Mesorhizobium shangrilense: one gene and its partner. The protein of the gene in region 1 interacts with the protein of each later gene in a pairwise test. Links are inferred from orthologs where the notes say so. Each region holds a gene or a part of one and is shown on either strand. Other genes may lie near its edges.

What was found.
Region 2: the proteins of dnaE (region 1) and dnaQ interact in binary tests that used the Escherichia coli proteins (3 or more experiments, as listed by UniProt). The link is inferred for Mesorhizobium shangrilense from one-to-one orthologs.

Annotation. Positions count from the first base shown.
Region 1 is NZ_JAQGPN010000001.1:2,962,074-2,970,551, forward strand. What follows is about bases 1,301-5,349. They hold dnaE (DNA polymerase III subunit alpha), read left to right. Parts: upstream 1,301-1,651; coding sequence 1,652-5,149; downstream 5,150-5,349. Other genes in these bases: PD284_RS14275 (rhodanese-like domain-containing protein), read right to left, coding at 1,301-1,458; PD284_RS14285 (HisA/HisF-related TIM barrel protein), read right to left, coding at 5,222-5,349. Also shown: PD284_RS14265 (ArsR/SmtB family transcription factor), read right to left, coding at 1-115; PD284_RS14270 (single-stranded DNA-binding protein), read left to right, coding at 348-881; more of PD284_RS14275, read right to left, coding at 1,078-1,300; more of PD284_RS14285, read right to left, coding at 5,350-5,944; PD284_RS14290 (hydantoinase/oxoprolinase family protein), read left to right, coding at 5,980-7,029; PD284_RS14295 (c-type cytochrome), read left to right, coding at 7,072-7,431; PD284_RS14300 (DUF447 domain-containing protein), read right to left, coding at 7,456-8,022; PD284_RS14305 (DUF6513 domain-containing protein), read right to left, coding at 8,026-8,478. UniProt on the Escherichia coli protein: DNA polymerase III is a complex, multichain enzyme responsible for most of the replicative synthesis in bacteria. This DNA polymerase also exhibits 3' to 5' exonuclease activity. The alpha chain is the DNA polymerase catalytic subunit.
Region 2 is NZ_JAQGPN010000001.1:737,232-744,453, reverse strand. The notes cover bases 1,699-4,491. They hold dnaQ (DNA polymerase III subunit epsilon), read left to right. Parts: upstream 1,699-2,631; coding sequence 2,632-3,351; downstream 3,352-4,491. Other genes in these bases: PD284_RS03670 (FxsA family protein), read right to left, coding at 4,011-4,491; secB (protein-export chaperone SecB), read right to left, coding at 3,417-3,893; coaE (dephospho-CoA kinase), read left to right, coding at 1,979-2,575; PD284_RS03690 (shikimate dehydrogenase), read left to right, coding at 1,699-1,982. Outside these bases: PD284_RS03700 (pyruvate, water dikinase regulatory protein), read left to right, coding at 1-521; PD284_RS03695 (Maf-like protein), read left to right, coding at 551-1,150; more of PD284_RS03690, read left to right, coding at 1,143-1,698; more of PD284_RS03670, read right to left, coding at 4,492-4,511; PD284_RS03665 (Tim44/TimA family putative adaptor protein), read left to right, coding at 4,718-5,425; mltA (murein transglycosylase A), read left to right, coding at 5,446-6,546; PD284_RS03655 (Smr/MutS family protein), read left to right, coding at 6,546-7,085; PD284_RS03650 (helix-turn-helix domain-containing protein), read left to right, coding at 7,082-7,222. UniProt on the Escherichia coli protein: DNA polymerase III is a complex, multichain enzyme responsible for most of the replicative synthesis in bacteria. The epsilon subunit contain the editing function and is a proofreading 3'-5' exonuclease.

The DNA of each region.
Region 1 (8,478 bases):
GCGACACCGCCATGCCGACCCGGACCTCGGTGACCGTCATTTCGGCGGCCGCAAGACGTTCGTAGACGGAGCGGCGTGTCGGATCGGAAAGGGCGCGAAAGATCGTGTCTGTCATGCACGAAGAATAAGCGCAGGCTTATTGGATAAGCAAGCACTTATTTGGGCGCGGACTAACCCCGGCGACCCGCGCGATCACGCCATGGACATTGACGTGCGCGGCTGTCAGCACTAGAACAAATTAAGAACAATTGGGCTGTGGATAGCGGCGATGGGGCAGAGCTTATGCCGCAACGGTCCTCGATTTGGTGTATGAGACGGAAAATTTCGGACAAGCGCGGAGACGTATCATGGCTGGCAGCGTGAACAAGGTAATCCTCGTCGGCAATCTCGGGGCGGACCCGGAGATCCGCCGGCTGAATTCCGGCGAGCCGGTCGTCAATCTCCGTATCGCAACCTCGGAGTCGTGGCGCGACAAGAATTCGGGCGAGCGCAAGGAAAAGACCGAGTGGCACAGCGTCGTGATCTTCAATGACAACCTGGCCAAGGTCGCCGAGCAGTACCTGAAGAAGGGAATGAAGGTCTATATCGAGGGCCAGCTGCAGACGCGCAAATGGACTGATCAGCAGGGCCAGGATCGCTACACGACCGAAGTGGTGCTGCAAAAGTTCCGCGGAGAGCTGCAGATGCTCGATGCACGCGGCCAGGGCGGCGAAGGCGGCAGCGCTGGCTACTCCGGCGGCGGCGGACGCGGATCGGATTTCGGCCAATCCGGACCGGGCGATGACTACGGCAATAATCGTGGCGGAGGCAGCCGGGGTGGCGGCGAGCGCGGCGGTGGCGGCGGTTTTTCGCGCGACCTGGACGACGAGATCCCGTTCTAAGCCTCGCCGCGAGGCGGCTTGGCGCGAGCTGAAAGGCGCAAGTGTCGCTTCTTCGGCAGGACGGCACGTCCCGGCGGTTGAATTCGCCGGCGACCGGAGGCTGTGCCCAAAAGCTCGTGAGGTTGGGCGGCAGGATTGGGCTGTGCGCCTGGCCTCTGCGCCCGGGGCAAGCCCGAGCGCTGTCCCGCCTGCGCTGTCAGACTTTCTCCACCTCGCCGCCGCTCTCGGCCCAATCCTTGAACGCGCCCAGATTGTGCACGTTGCTGTAGCCGAAGTCCTTCAGCAGCTTGCCGCTCAGGGCCGAGCGGCCACCCGATGCACAATAGACGATGATCGGGCGATCCTTGGTGAAATTCTTGTCGTGGTAGGGCGTGTCGGCGTCGGCCCGGAACTCGAGCATTCCGCGAGGAACATGAACCGCGCCCTTGACCTTGCCGCTTGCCTGAAGCTCGGTGGTGTCGCGCACATCGACCACGAGTGCATTCTGCTCCGCGATCAGCTTTCTTGCCTCCGAGGGCGTAATCTTCGGCACGGCAGCGTTTGCCGCCGCCATGAGTTCTTTCACGTTCGTCGCCATATCCGAGGGTCCTCCGTTTGCCGCCTAGCAGAGTTGAGCGCCAAGTCGGCCGGCAAATCAAGACGGGAATATCGCGGCCCCGACTCGACCTGACGGACCGACTTGGCCACACTGGAAGCGACTGAGTCTCGATGCGATCCCCAGCGAAGTAGCCCGAAGCATGTCTGCCGACCGACCGATCCGCGACCCGATCATGCGCGCCGCCGCCAGCGAGGCATCGGCGCCGGAGCCATCGTCGCGCCGCTTCATCCATCTGCGCGTGCATTCCGCCTATTCGCTGCTCGAAGGGGCCTTGCCGGTGGGCAAGATGATCGGTCACGCCGTCAAGGACGGCGCTCCGGCAATCGCCATCACAGATACGAACAACCTCTTCGGAGCGCTCGAATTCGCCCAGAAGGCGACAAAAGAGGGCCTGCAGCCGATCGTCGGCTGTCAGATGGACGTCCATTTCTCCGGCGATCCGGTCGGGCAGGCGCGTCACGGGCAGAGGCGGCACGGAGCCGAGCTCTCGCCGGTCGTGCTCATTGCGGCGACGGAGACCGGCTATGCCAATCTGGTCGATCTGGTCAGCCGCGCCTATCTGGACACGCCCTCCGGCGAACCGGTGCACATCACCACCGACGATCTGGGGATGGCGTCTGAAGGCCTCATCTGCTTGACCGGCGGCCCAAGGGGACCGATCGGCGCTGCGCTGCGCAGCGATCATGCCGACCTCGCCGAAAGCCGGCTGCTGACGCTGAAATCGCTTTTCGGCGACAAACTCTACGTCGAGATCGAGCGCCTCGCCGGCTACGACCGCAAACTGGAGGCGGCGACGGTCGATCTGGCCTACCGCCACGAATTGCCCCTGGTCGCCACCAACGAGGCGTTTTTCCCGTCGCGCGACAGTTTTGAGGCGCATGACGCGTTGATCGCCATCGCCGAAGGATCCGTGATCGCGGTCGACAACCGCCGCCGACTGACGCCCGACAACTATCTGAAGAGCCAGGCCGAAATGGTGGCGCTCTTCGCCGACCTGCCCGAGGCGATCGACAACACGGTCGAGATCGCCCAGCGGTGTTCCTACTATCCAAAGAAGCGCTCGCCGATCCTGCCGCGGTTCACGACGGGCGGCAGCACCGATCCGGAGGAGGCCGAAAAGGCTGAGGCCGCAGAACTGCGTCGCGCAGCCCATGAAGGCCTTGAACTGCGCTTCGCCACCCAGGGATTGAGCGCAGGTTTTACCGAAGACGACTACCGGAAGCGCCTGGATTACGAACTCGGCATCATCGAGCGCATGAAGTTCCCGGGTTACTTCCTCATCGTTTCGGACTTCATCAAATGGGCGAAGGCCCACGACATCCCGGTCGGACCGGGGCGCGGTTCGGGTGCGGGCTCGCTGGTCGCCTATGTGCTGACCATCACCGACATCGACCCGCTGCGCTTCTCGCTGCTGTTCGAGCGCTTCCTCAACCCGGACCGCGTGTCGATGCCCGACTTCGACATCGACTTCTGCCAGGACCGGCGCGAGGAAGTGATCCGCTACGTGCAGGGTCGCTACGGCCGCGAGCAGGTCGGGCAGATCATCACCTTCGGAACGCTGCAGGCGAGGGCGGTGCTGCGCGACGTCGGCCGGGTGCTGCAGATGCCGTACGGACAGGTGGATCGGCTCTGCAAGATGGTGCCGGCCAACCCCGCCAACCCGGTGAAGCTCAAGGACGCCATCGAGGCTGAGCCGCGCTTCGCGGAGGAGGCGGAGAAGGAGCCGATCGTCAATACGCTGCTCGACATGGCGCAGAAGCTGGAAGGTCTCTACCGCCACGCCTCGACCCACGCTGCCGGCATCGTGATCGGCGACCGGCCGCTGAAGCAGCTGGTGCCGATGTACCGCGATCCGCGCTCCGACATGCCGGTGACCCAGTTCAACATGAAGATGGTCGAGGAGGCGGGCCTCGTAAAATTCGACTTCCTCGGCCTCAAAACGCTGACCGTGCTCGAGACGGCGGTAAAACTCATCCGCCGGCGCGGCATCGAGATCGACCTGTCGAAACTGCCGCTCGACGACGAGAAGACCTACTCCATGCTGTCGCGCGGCGAGGTCGTCGGCGTGTTCCAGGTTGAAAGTGCGGGCATGCGCAAGGCCCTCATCGGCATGAAGCCCGACCGCATCGAGGACATCATCGCGCTGGTGGCGCTCTACCGCCCCGGCCCGATGGAGAACATCCCGACCTATAACGCGCGCAAGCACGGCGAGGAGGAGATCGCCTCGATCCACCCAAAGATCGACCACCTGGTGAAGGAGACGCAGGGCGTCATCGTCTACCAGGAGCAGGTGATGCAGATCGCGCAGGAGCTGTCCGGCTATTCGCTCGGCGAAGCCGACCTCTTGCGCCGCGCCATGGGCAAGAAGATCCGCGCCGAGATGGACAAGCAGCGCGAGCGCTTCGTCTCGGGCGCGGTCGAGCGCGGGGTCGGCAAGGCGCAGTCGGACTTCATCTTCGACCTGCTGGCGAAATTCGCCGACTACGGCTTCAACAAGTCGCACGCGGCCGCCTATGCGGTGGTGTCCTACCAGACCGCCTATCTCAAGGCGCACTATCCGGTCGAATTCCTGGCCGCGTCGATGACGCTGGATATGTCGAACACCGACAAGCTGGCCGATTTTCGCCAGGACGCGATCCGGCTCGGCATCGAGGTGGTGCCGCCCTCCGTACAGACGTCGTTCCGGTCGTTCGAGGTGGCCGAGAACAAGATCTTCTACGCGTTGGCCGCCATCAAGGGCGTCGGCGAGGCCGCCGTCGAGCACATCGTCGCCAGGCGCCAGAAACAGCCCTTTGCCAGCCTCGAGGAGTTCTGCGAGCGCATCGATCCGAAGATCGTCGGCAAGCGCGTCTTCGAGAGCCTGATCATGGCCGGTGCGTTTGATTGCTTCGGCCATGACCGGGCCGTGCTGATGGCCGGCGTGGAACGCATGATGGGGCTTGCGTCGCGCGCGCAGGAGAACGAGGCGCTCGGCATGACCGACATGTTCGGCGCGTCGTCTGCGGCCCGCTCGGAACGGCTGGTGTTCCCACCCTGTGACCCTTGGCTGCCGGCCGAACGCCTGCACAGGGAGTTCCAGGCCGTCGGCTTCTATCTGTCTGCGCATCCTCTGGACGAGTACAAGGACGTGCTCCAGAAGATGCGGGTGCAGACCTGGGCGGAGTTTTCGGCGGCCGTGAAGCGTGGCGCTTCCGCCGGCCGGCTGGCGGGAACGGTGACGTCCAAGCAGGAGCGCAAGACGCGCACCGGCAACAAGATGGGCGTCGTCAACTTCTCCGACAATTCCGGTCAGTACGAGGCCGTCATGTTCTCGGAGACGCTGGCGCAGTATCGCGACCTGTTTGAGGCGGGCAAGTCCGTGGTCATCATTGTCAAGGCCGAGGACCGCCCGGAAGGCGTCAATCTGCGCATCGAGGCGGCGCAGTCGCTGGAGGACGAGGCGAGCCGGGTGCAGAAGGCGCTGCGGATCTTCGTTCGCGATCCGAAGCCCGTGAGTGCGCTCGCGTCCCAGCTCGGTGTAAAGGGCGAGGGGCAGGTGAGCTTTGTCGTCATCAAGGACGACGCGCAGGGGGAGGTGGAGATCGCCTTGCCCGACCGATACCGCATCTCGCCGCAGGTTGCCTCGGCCATGCGGGCGGTGCCGGGCGTCGTCGAGGTGGAACTCGTCTGATCGGCAAGCGCCGGGCGCGCTCGCAGCATCCAAACCGCCTTCCGTTCGCCAACGCGATCCGTCGGCGCGATTTCAGCCCTGGCGAGGCGCTCCGTCGTTCCAAGCGAGTTCAGCCAGGAACTCGCGGGCGAGCGTTCCGTCATGCAGCGACGTCGCGACCAGGGCAGCGGTGATGCCCAAGGACGAAAGGGCGCGGATGTCGGCTTCGTTCCGCACGCCGCCGGCGGCAATAATCTCGCGGCTTCCAGCTTTTGCGGCGATTTCTTCAAGTCGGGCGAGATCGGGGCCTGAGCCCGAGCCGACCTTGGCCAGCGTCATCACTATGACGCGACTGGGCCAGATGTCCGTTTCGGCGAGCAGCGATGGCGGGCCACGAAAGCCGTCGGCGAAGAAGTCGAGCGACAGGACGAGACGGGGATGCTCCCGGAAGCGCTGCAGCAGGCTGCTGTCACGCTGCGATTCCGAACCGAGCACCGGACAGACACCAGGCAGCGCCAAGACCTGATCCAGCGCCGCGGCGTCGCGAAAACCGGCATCCAGCCAGATGTCGGGCGGATTGTCGAGATCGCGCAGGCTGGTAACTTGAGCCGTGTTCGGATCATCGCCTTCGATGGCGTCCAGATCGGCAACGTAGAAGGTGGGGAACGGGTGGAGGTTACGCAGCCCGCGGGCGACCGCGCGGATGTCCGAGCCCTCGCACAGCGGGGTCGTGATGGGTCGATAGGTATCGCGCCGTCCGCCAGCGGCCCGCACGACCTGGCCGCCTTTCAAGTCGAGCACCGGGATGATACGCAACGTTGTCTCCGATCCGATGCCGACGTGGAACCGTGATGAAAGCGCCAAGCGGGGGAAAAGGAAAGAAGATTGTCGCTGGCTTCGACGTCGGCGGCGCGCACCTCAAGGTGGCGCGGGCGGAAGAGGGGCGCGTCGTCGCCGCCGCGACCGTCGCGATGCCGCTGTGGCAGGGGCTGGACAGGCTGGACGCCGCCCTGCGCGAGGCTGCCCCGGTGTTCGCGGGAGCCGATCTGGCCGCCTTCACGATGACCGGCGAGCTGTCGGACATCTTTCCCACACGCCACGCCGGCGTGATGACGCTGCTCGATCTCATCCGAGGACGCTTTCGGGACGATGCCGCCCTGGTCTATGCGGGGCGCTCCGGCTTCATCACCTTGGAGCAAGCGGCCGGGGCAAGCGCCGACATTGCCTCCGCCAACTGGCACGCCACGGCCTCTCTCGTCGCCGCGCACGTGCGCGATGCGCTCTTCGTCGATATGGGGTCCACCACCACCGACCTCATCCCCGTCTGCGACGGGACCGTGGCGAACGCCGGCTACACCGATGCCGAGCGCCTTCTGACCGGGGAACTCGTCTACCAGGGCTTTACGCGCACCTTCCTGTTCGGCGTCGCCGCGTCGGCGCCGGTGGGTGGCTGGCTGACCCCCCTGATGAACGAGTATTTTGCCTCGATGGCGGACGTCCATCGCATTCTCGGCGTGCTCGACGAGGACGACGACAGGCATCCTGCGGCGGACGGCAAGGAGAAGACCCCCGCCGCCTCGATGGCGCGAGTGGCGCGCATGGTCGGCCGCGACGCGTTCGAGCTTGGTGGCCGCGAATGGCGGGACGTTGCCCGATGGTTCAGCGAGCAGCAGTTGCGGACCCTGCACGACGCGGCATTCCGGGCCGCAGCATGCGTTCCCGATGGAGCACCCTTGGTCGCCGCCGGCAGCGGACGCTGGCAGATCAGGCGGCTGGCGGAGCGGCTCGACCGTCCCTTTGTCGACTTCGCCGACATCATCCCGGTCGAGGATGCGGTCCGCAGCGCCGCCAGCAGTGCGGGGCCGGCCGCTGCGGTGGCGCTGCTGGCAGACAGCGCTTGAAGCTGCTGCGGGAACGCCTGCTATGCCCGCGCGTTGTGAGGCATGAGGACAATCGTTCTGGGCATGATGATTGCCTATGTGGCTACGCCGCACGCGCTGGGCCAGGACGGTCAGATGGCCTTCAACAACAGCTGCCGCACCTGCCACACGACGAAAGAGGGCGACAACCGCCAGGGGCCGCACCTTGCCGGTATTGTAGGCAGAAAGGCCGGCTCGCTGCCGGACTTCAACTACTCGTCATCCATGAAGCAGTCCGGCATCACCTGGGACGAGGCGACCCTCGACAGGTTCATCGCCGATCCCGACGCCGTCGTCCACGGCAATACGATGAAGCCCTATGCCGGGATCACCGACGCGGCACAGCGCACGTCAATCATCGAATTCCTGAAATCGGGCGGCTGATGCCGGGGAGCTTGGGGGAAGATCCTAGACCTTCCTCCGAAAATGCCTGGTCACGCGCTCCATGAGCCAGCCCCAGGCTTCCTTCTCCTCCGCCCCGGCAGTCTTTTCAATGGCGATCGCGAGGTAGGCGATCTCCGCCTCGATCTTTTCGCGCGGCAGCATGTCCAGCCGGCTCACCAGGATGGCGAGTTCGAGGACTGCGGCCTTGGCGCGGTTGAAGCCGGTGAACGGCGCATGGGTCGCTTCGCCGACGATGCGACAATGGTGGCGCGGCCGCATTTCGTCGTCGGTCACGCTTGTCACCTCGAGCGCCGAATGGGCGAGGGCGGCTTCAAGTCTCGGAACGGGAAACCCTTTTACAGGAACGGTCGGCCAGTCTTTCCGGCCGGTCAGGCACCCGGCAAAAATGCGAACGTCGTCGGTGTAGCTCGCCACGGCGAACGGTGTATCCGCGAGATTGTCGAGGGTGATCGATGGACGGAAGGGCGCGATCACCCAGCCGTCCCTCTCGGCGATGATGCCGATCGGCGCGATGTGGACCTTGCCGCTCGAGTCAACGGTCGTGATGATCGTCTCGCGGATGTAGGGCATCGCCTATTTCGCCTTCCTGGCTTGAAGCGTGTGGCCCGCCTCGGCCAGCCGCGTGCGGTCCGTTTCGGTCGGCGGCGCGGCCACGCCCCAGGACAGCGGCTCGTCCTGCACATAGCGTTTGCCGAGGCGCCAGGCGATTTCCGCCTTCATCAGTTCGGCGCCGAGATAGAAAGCGTGCGCGCCATCGGCTTCGACGCCGAGGCCGGGGAAGAGGTCGAACGCGTCGGTAGCGTGGGCGCGGCCTCTCGCATTGAAGACGTGGATTCCGTCCTGCGCAGTCATGATGCGAAAGTTGGCGTCGCGGATATCGGCCGCCAGGGCGTCGATATCCTCCGTCGAGGCCGGGTACGGCTTACGATCATGGACCTGCAGGAGCCCGAGATGGTAGCCGCGCGGCAGCGCGCTGTCGGAGCGGGCCGCGAACATGGTGCGGCGGGCGGCGTCGTGTTCTTCCAC
Region 2 (7,222 bases), 2.2 Mb from region 1 along the record:
AGTCCTATCTCGGCGCGCCGGCAGGCCGGCGCGTTGGGGCGCAGCATGTGCTCGACGCCCAGTATTTCCGGCGCATCGACGCCCTGAACTTCACCATGGAGCATGACGACGGTCAGCTGCCGATGGATATCGAGGAGGCCGACATCGTCCTCATCGGCATCTCGCGCACGTCGAAGACGCCGACCAGCATCTATCTCGCCAACAGAGGCATCAAGACCGCCAACATTCCCATCGTGCTGGGCGTTCCGGTGCCGCAAAGCCTGGTCGACGCGCGGCGGCCGCTCATCGTCGGCCTGGTGGCCACCGCCGAGCGGATTTCCCAGGTGCGCCAGAACCGGATGCTGGGAACGACGTCGAGTTATGACGCGACCGACTACGTCGACAGAGCGGCCATCACCGAAGAACTGACCTATGCGCGCCAGATCTGCACCCGCCACAATTGGCCGATGATCGACGTGACCCGTCGATCCATCGAGGAAACGGCGGCAGCCATCGTTGCCCTGCGCGGCAAGTCGCGCTAGGCCGAACGCCTTCAAGGAGGCCGCATCAAATGCCCAGCGCGATCATACTTGCTTCCGGCAGTCCTTTCCGGCGACAGCTGCTCGAGAATGCCGGCCTGAAGTTTACGGTCGTACGCCCCGAGATCGACGAGCGCGCCGTCGAGGCGCCGCTGGAGGCGTCAGGCGCGACGCCTGAGGACGTCGCACAGGTGCTGGCGGAGGCCAAGGCGCTCGATGTCAGTGAAAGGCATCCCGGCGCGCTTGTCATCGGATCGGACCAGACCCTGTCGCTCGGCGACCGCGTCTTCCACAAGCCGAAGGATATGGAAGGCGCGCGCGAGCACCTGCTTGCGCTTTCCGGCAACACCCATCAGCTCAATAGCGCGGTCGCGATCGTCAAGGACGGAGAGACCCTTTGGCGTCACGTGGACGTCGCTCAGATGACGATGCGCAAGCTCGAGCCGGCCTTTATCGGCCGCCATCTGGCAAGCGTCGGGGCGAAGGCGCTGGGCAGCGTCGGCGCGTACCAGATCGAAGGCGAGGGCATACAGCTCTTCGAGAAGGTCGTCGGGGACCATTTCACCATTGTCGGCCTGCCGCTTCTGGCGCTGCTTTCCAAACTTCGGGAACTCGGAGCGATCGATGGCTGAAACCCTGAAGGCCTTCGTCTGCGGCCATCCCATCGCCCATTCGCGTTCGCCGAAGATCCACGGCCACTGGCTGCGCCAGTACGGCATCGATGGATCCTATGAGGCGGTCGACGTTTCCCCGGCCGATCTTCCAGACTTCCTGAAAAGCCTCGGGAAGCAGGGACTGCGCGGCGGAAACGTGACGATCCCGCACAAGGAAGCGGCTTTCGCCGCAGCCGACCATCGCGATGACGCGGCCGAGCAGATCGGCGCGGTCAACACGCTGTGGCTGGAGGAGGGAAGGCTGTTCGCCAGCAATACCGATGCGTACGGATTTGCCGCCAATCTGGATGACCGCGCCCCCGGATGGGCGTCGGCGTCGGCGGCGGTCGTGCTGGGCGCCGGCGGCTCGTCGCGGGCGATCGTCCATGCCTTGAGGTCGCGCGGGATCGGCGATGTCAGGGTCGTCAATCGGACGCTTTCACGGGCAACCGAACTCGCGCGGCACTTCGGCGGCGGCGTTTCGGCCCACGAACCGAAGGCGCTACCGGAGCTTCTCGGCGATGCCGGGCTCATCGTGAACACCACGTCGCTCGGCATGAAGGGGGTCGGCGAACTCCCCGCCGACCCCGAACTGATGCGAGACTCCGCGATCGTCACTGATCTCGTCTATGTGCCGCTGATGACGCCGTTCCTTGCGGCTGCCGAGCGGCGCGGGCTGAAGACGGTCGACGGGCTTGGCATGCTTCTGCACCAGGCCGTCCCCGGCTTCGAGCGCTGGTTCGGCAGGCGCCCGGAGGTAACCGCTGAGCTTCGCGCGACGATCGTGGCCGATCTGGATGCAGGCCGATGATCGTGCTGGGGCTTACCGGGTCGATCGGCATGGGCAAGTCGACGACCGCCAATATGTTCCGCGAGCTCGGCGTGCCGGTCCACGACTCCGACGAGGCAGTCCACAGGCTCTATGCGGGACCGGCTGCGGCCGCGATCGAAGCGGCGTTTCCTGGAACCGTGGTCGACGGTGTCGTCGATCGCGCAAAACTGACCGCCAGGGTCATCGGCAATCCCGAGGCGCTGCGCCGGCTTGAATCCATCATTCATCCGCTGGTGCGCGCCGACGCGGATGCCTTCCTTGCCCGGTATCGCGAAGCCGGCGCGCCGATGGCGGTGCTGGATATCCCGCTGCTTTTCGAGACCGGGGGCGAGCATCGCGTCGACAGGATCGTCGTGGTGACGGCGCCGCCCGAAGTCCAGCGCGAGCGCGTGCTTGCCCGGCCGGGAATGACCGAGGAGAAATTTGCGGCAATCCTCGCCAAGCAGGTTCCGGATGCCGAAAAACGGCGTCGGGCCGACTTCATCGTCGACACGGCACAAGGCATGGAACCGGCGCGACGGGCTGTCGCCGCCATCGTCCACAGCTTGCGCGGTGACAAAACAGGCTCCTGACATGTTCGGCTTGAAGTCGGCCATGGGTGAGCGTCAACTGGCGCAGGAGTGATTCGATGCGCGAGATCATATTCGATACCGAGACTACCGGCCTCGACGCCAAGGACGACCGGATCATCGAGATCGGCGCAGTCGAGCTCGTCAATCGCTTTCCCACCGGTCGGACCTTCCATCACTATATCCATCCGGAAGGTCGCGCGATCCATCCCGATGCTCAGGCAGTTCACGGCATCAGCCTGGCCGATCTTGCCGAAAAGCCGATCTTCTCCGGCGTTGCCGACGAGTTCATCGCGTTCATCGACGGCGCGAAGCTGATCGCCCACAACGCGAACTTCGACATCGGTTTCATCAACGCCGAATTTGCGCGGCTGGGATATGCGCCCGTCGAGACCGGCAGGGTGATCGACACGCTGGCGCTGGCCCGCCGCAAGCATCCGATGGGCCCGAATTCCCTGGATGCGCTTTGCAAGCGGTACGGCGTCGACAACAGCCGGCGCACCAAGCATGGCGCGCTCCTCGACTCCGAGCTTCTGGCCGAAGTCTACATCGAGCTGATCGGCGGCAAGCAGGCCGCGCTCATCCTGGAGACCGCGGCGGCAGCTGCGGCGGGTGAGGCTTTGAGCGCTGGGTTGGCGGATGTGAGCTACGTGCGGCCAGCGCCACTGCCGCCGAGACTGACGGAAGCCGAGCGCGCGGCGCACGCAAAGCTGGTTGGCGGGCTTGGTGAAAATGCCATCTGGGCGAAGCTCCAGCCGACCGTTCTCGCCGCCGAATAGCCTGCCGAAAAAAGAAAACCCGGCGCGAGGCCGGGTTTCCTGAAACCTTGTCCGAGAGGACCGGATCAGCTGACCTGAACCTTGGCCTTGGCCTGGTCCTCGGCGATCTTCTGCTGGAACATCTGCGCAAAATCGATCGGGTCGAGCATCAGCGGCGGGAAGCCGCCATTGCGCGTGGCGTCGGCGATGATCTGGCGCGCGAACGGGAAGAGCAGCCGCGGGCATTCGATGAACAGAAGCGGCAGCATGTGCTCCTGGGGAAAGCCGTCGATGCGGAAGACGCCGCCATAGACGAGTTCGACGTTGAAGAGCACGTCCTTGTCGTGGCTCGCCTTGGCGTTCAGCGTCAGGTTGACGTCGAAATCCTTGTCGGAAAGCGGGTTGGCGGCGACATTGACGTTGATGGCGATGCCCGGGGCGGTCTCGCGGCCGCGCAGGGAATTGGGGGCGCCGGGGCTCTCGAAGGAGAGGTCCTTCACATACTGAGCCAGCACGTTGAGCGAAGGCGGCGTGCCGTTGCCCTTCTTTTCCTCATTGGCCATCGGCCGAATCCTCATTGCTGGGGCTCTGCAAGCCCGATTTGAAGTGGCGGGTTGGCTAGCACGCTGCGTTCCGCCTTACAAGCGCGCCTTCGCCGCCCGTCGCGCCTCGAAAGGCGATCATTCGTCCTTGTTCAGCCGCCACGGCGAGCCCGGGTTTCCATCCCGCGAATAGTCGTCCTCGTCGAGGTCGATCACATTACCGCGACCGGCAGGCCGGCCTCCGGACCAGCGGGTCGACCCGAAGCCGCCTTCGAAGGAAGCGAAGCGGCCGGACGCCGCCAGCCGACCCTTGAGGAGGCGCCAGACGGCGGAACGGACCGCCGGGATCAAGAGCAGGATGGCGACCGCATCGGTCAGAAAACCGGGGATCAGAAGCAGCACCGCCGCGACGACGGTCATGACGGCCTTCACAAGCTGCGGCCCGGGATCGCTGCCGGCGCGCAGGTCGAGCTGGGCCCGGGCAAGGGCGCTTACGCCCTGCGTCCGCAGGAGGAACATGCCGAGGACAGCGCTGAGAAGCACCAGCCCGATGGTCGCGAGCACGCCGATCTCGCTTCCGACGAGCACGAAAGTGGCGATCTCAAGCAGCGGAAGGAGAAGAAGGATCAGCGGAATCAAAAGAGGAATATCCTCGGTCGGAGAGTGCACGGGCCGCGCCCCCTGGCTGGCGCATCGGGTCATACATAGGTAAGGGAAGCCCGCATTTGAATGATCACATGTTTGAATGATCGCGCGTTGCGATCTATATGGGTTGTTTGACCGCTGCATGCACACGTGCAGCGCCTGCCTCGGACAGCGGGGTAGGGGACAGGCTGGCGGACGACATGGAATATCTCGACTTCGGCACGATCTTCTTTCTGGTGGTCGCGATCGCGATCTTCGTGCAGTTGCGCAATGTGCTCGGCCGTCGCACCGGCAACGAGCGTCCGCCCTTCGATCCCTACACTGCAAACCGCACCAAGCCTGACGATGCCGCGGCCGGTCCGGACAACGTCGTCTCCCTGCCGGGCCGCAAGAAGGGCGCCGAGGGCGCCGAGGACGCCTACAAGGCCATCGACGCCTTCGCCAAGCCCGACACCGAGCTGAACAAGGGCCTGCGCGCCATCAAGGACGCAGATCCGAGCTTCGAGCCCAAGTCCTTCGTCGAAGGCGCCAAGATGGCCTATGAGATGATCGTCATGGCCTATGCGGACGGCGACCGGAAAACGCTCAAGAACCTGCTTTCGCGCGAGGTCTATGACGGCTTTGTCAGCGCCATCGGGGAGCGCGAGCAGCGGTCGGAAAAGATCCAGTCTTCCTTTGTCGGCATCGACAAGGCCGACATCGTTTCTGCCGAGATGAAGGGGTCCGAGGCGCATGTGACCCTGCGCATCGTCAGCGAACTGATCTCGGCGACGCGCAACAAGGCCGGCGAGGTCATCGACGGCGATCCGGAGACGGTCGCAGAAGTCAAGGACGTCTGGACCTTCTCGCGCGACACGCGGTCGCGCGATCCAAACTGGAAGCTCGTCGCGACCGAGGCGGAAGACTGAACCGAGGGGCGGGTGGCGCGATGGCGCTGTCGCCGCTCTTCAAACCGGTCGAGTTCGGGCAGATTCCGGGCTGGAAAGCCGATCCCAAGGCCGAAGCCTTCGCCGCATTTTCCCGCTGCGCAGCTCGGATTCACGTGAAACCATACCGGACCGGCACGCTGGGCGTGGCGGTCGAGGCCTTTTCTGCGGCCTACGCCGAAGCCCGTGCGATCGGAAGCATCGATGACGATGAGGCCCGCGCGTTCTTCGAGCGCCACTTTGTTCCCGCCTTGGTGACACCTGCCGGAAATTCGGGATTCGTGACGGGCTTCTATGAGCCGGTGGTCGAGGCGTCGCCGCATCGGACCGAGCGCTTCAAGGCGCCGCTCCTCGCCCGGCCGACCGACCTCGTCGACATCGATGACGCCAACCGGCCCGCCGGCATGGATCCCTATTTGGCCTTCGGCCGCCGCACCGCTGACGGCGTCTCCGAATATTGCGATCGCCGCCAGATCGAAACCGGATCGATCGACACGGCCGGTCTGGCATTGGCCTGGCTCGCCGATCCCGTGGATGCCTTCTTCATACATGTGCAGGGGGCTGCGCGACTGCGCATGACGGATGGCCGCCTCGTGCGCGTCACCTATGCCGCCAAGAGCGGGCATCGTTTCACCGGGGCGGGAAAGGTGCTGGCCGAACTCGGCGAGATCCCGCTCGAGCAGGTGACCATGCAGTCGATCCGCGCATGGTTCCGCGCGCATCCAGATCGGATCAACGAGATCCTCTGGCGAAACCGATCCTACATCTTCTTTCGCGAGGCGCCGGTCGAGGATGCTGCACTCGGTCCCGTCGCCGCCGCCAAGGTTCCGCTCACGCCCGGGCGTTCGATCGCGGTCGACCGGCTGCTCCATACCTTCGGCACGCCGTTCTTCATCGATGCGCCGACGCTGACCGCATTCGATGCAAAGCCCTTCCGCAGACTCATGATCGCACAGGACACCGGCTCGGCGATCACCGGTCCTGCCCGCGGCGACCTCTTTGCCGGATCGGGCGACGCTGCCGGGGAGATTGCCGGCGTCGTCCGCAACGACGCCGATTTCTATGCGCTCTTGCCGCGTGCGCTGGTCGAGGGTCGCCTCTGATGTCGGCGCGTGGCGGCAGGTCGCTCTCGGATGACGACCGCATCCTCTGGAACAAGGTAGCTCGTTCGGCAAAGCCGCTGAAGGGCACGGCTCCTCTCGGCGCCGATCCGGAAACGGTCCCGGACATGCAGCCGATCGTTCCGGCCGCCGTCTTCTCGGACATTGCGCCGCCCCCACCCAGCAAGGACCACAAGGTCGGCCGCCATCTGGACCGGCCGACCCACGACAAGCTGGCCAAGGGCAGGCTGGTGATCGAGGCCAAGGTTGACCTCCACGGCCTGACCCAGCGCGAGGCGCACGGGCTGCTGCTCTCCTTCCTGCACCGCGCCCACGCCTCCGGCGTCCGTTACGTCCTTGTCGTCACTGGAAAGGGATCGACGAACAAGGGCGACGGCGTGCTGCGGCGCGTCGTGCCGGAATGGCTGGCGACGCCGGCGTTCCGCTCGGTCGTGAGCAGTCACGACAGCGCCGCGCGCCACCACGGCGGCGGGGGCGCGCTCTACGTCCGGCTTCGTCGGCATGCGGCGGCCGGCGGATGACGCCTTTCGGCCAGAAACTGCGTGAACTCCGACGCCAGCGCGGCATCGCCCAGAAGGACATGGCGGCCGCGCTCGGGGTCAGCGCAGCCTATCTCTCGGCGCTCGAGCATGGACATCGCGGACAGCCGAGCTGGCCC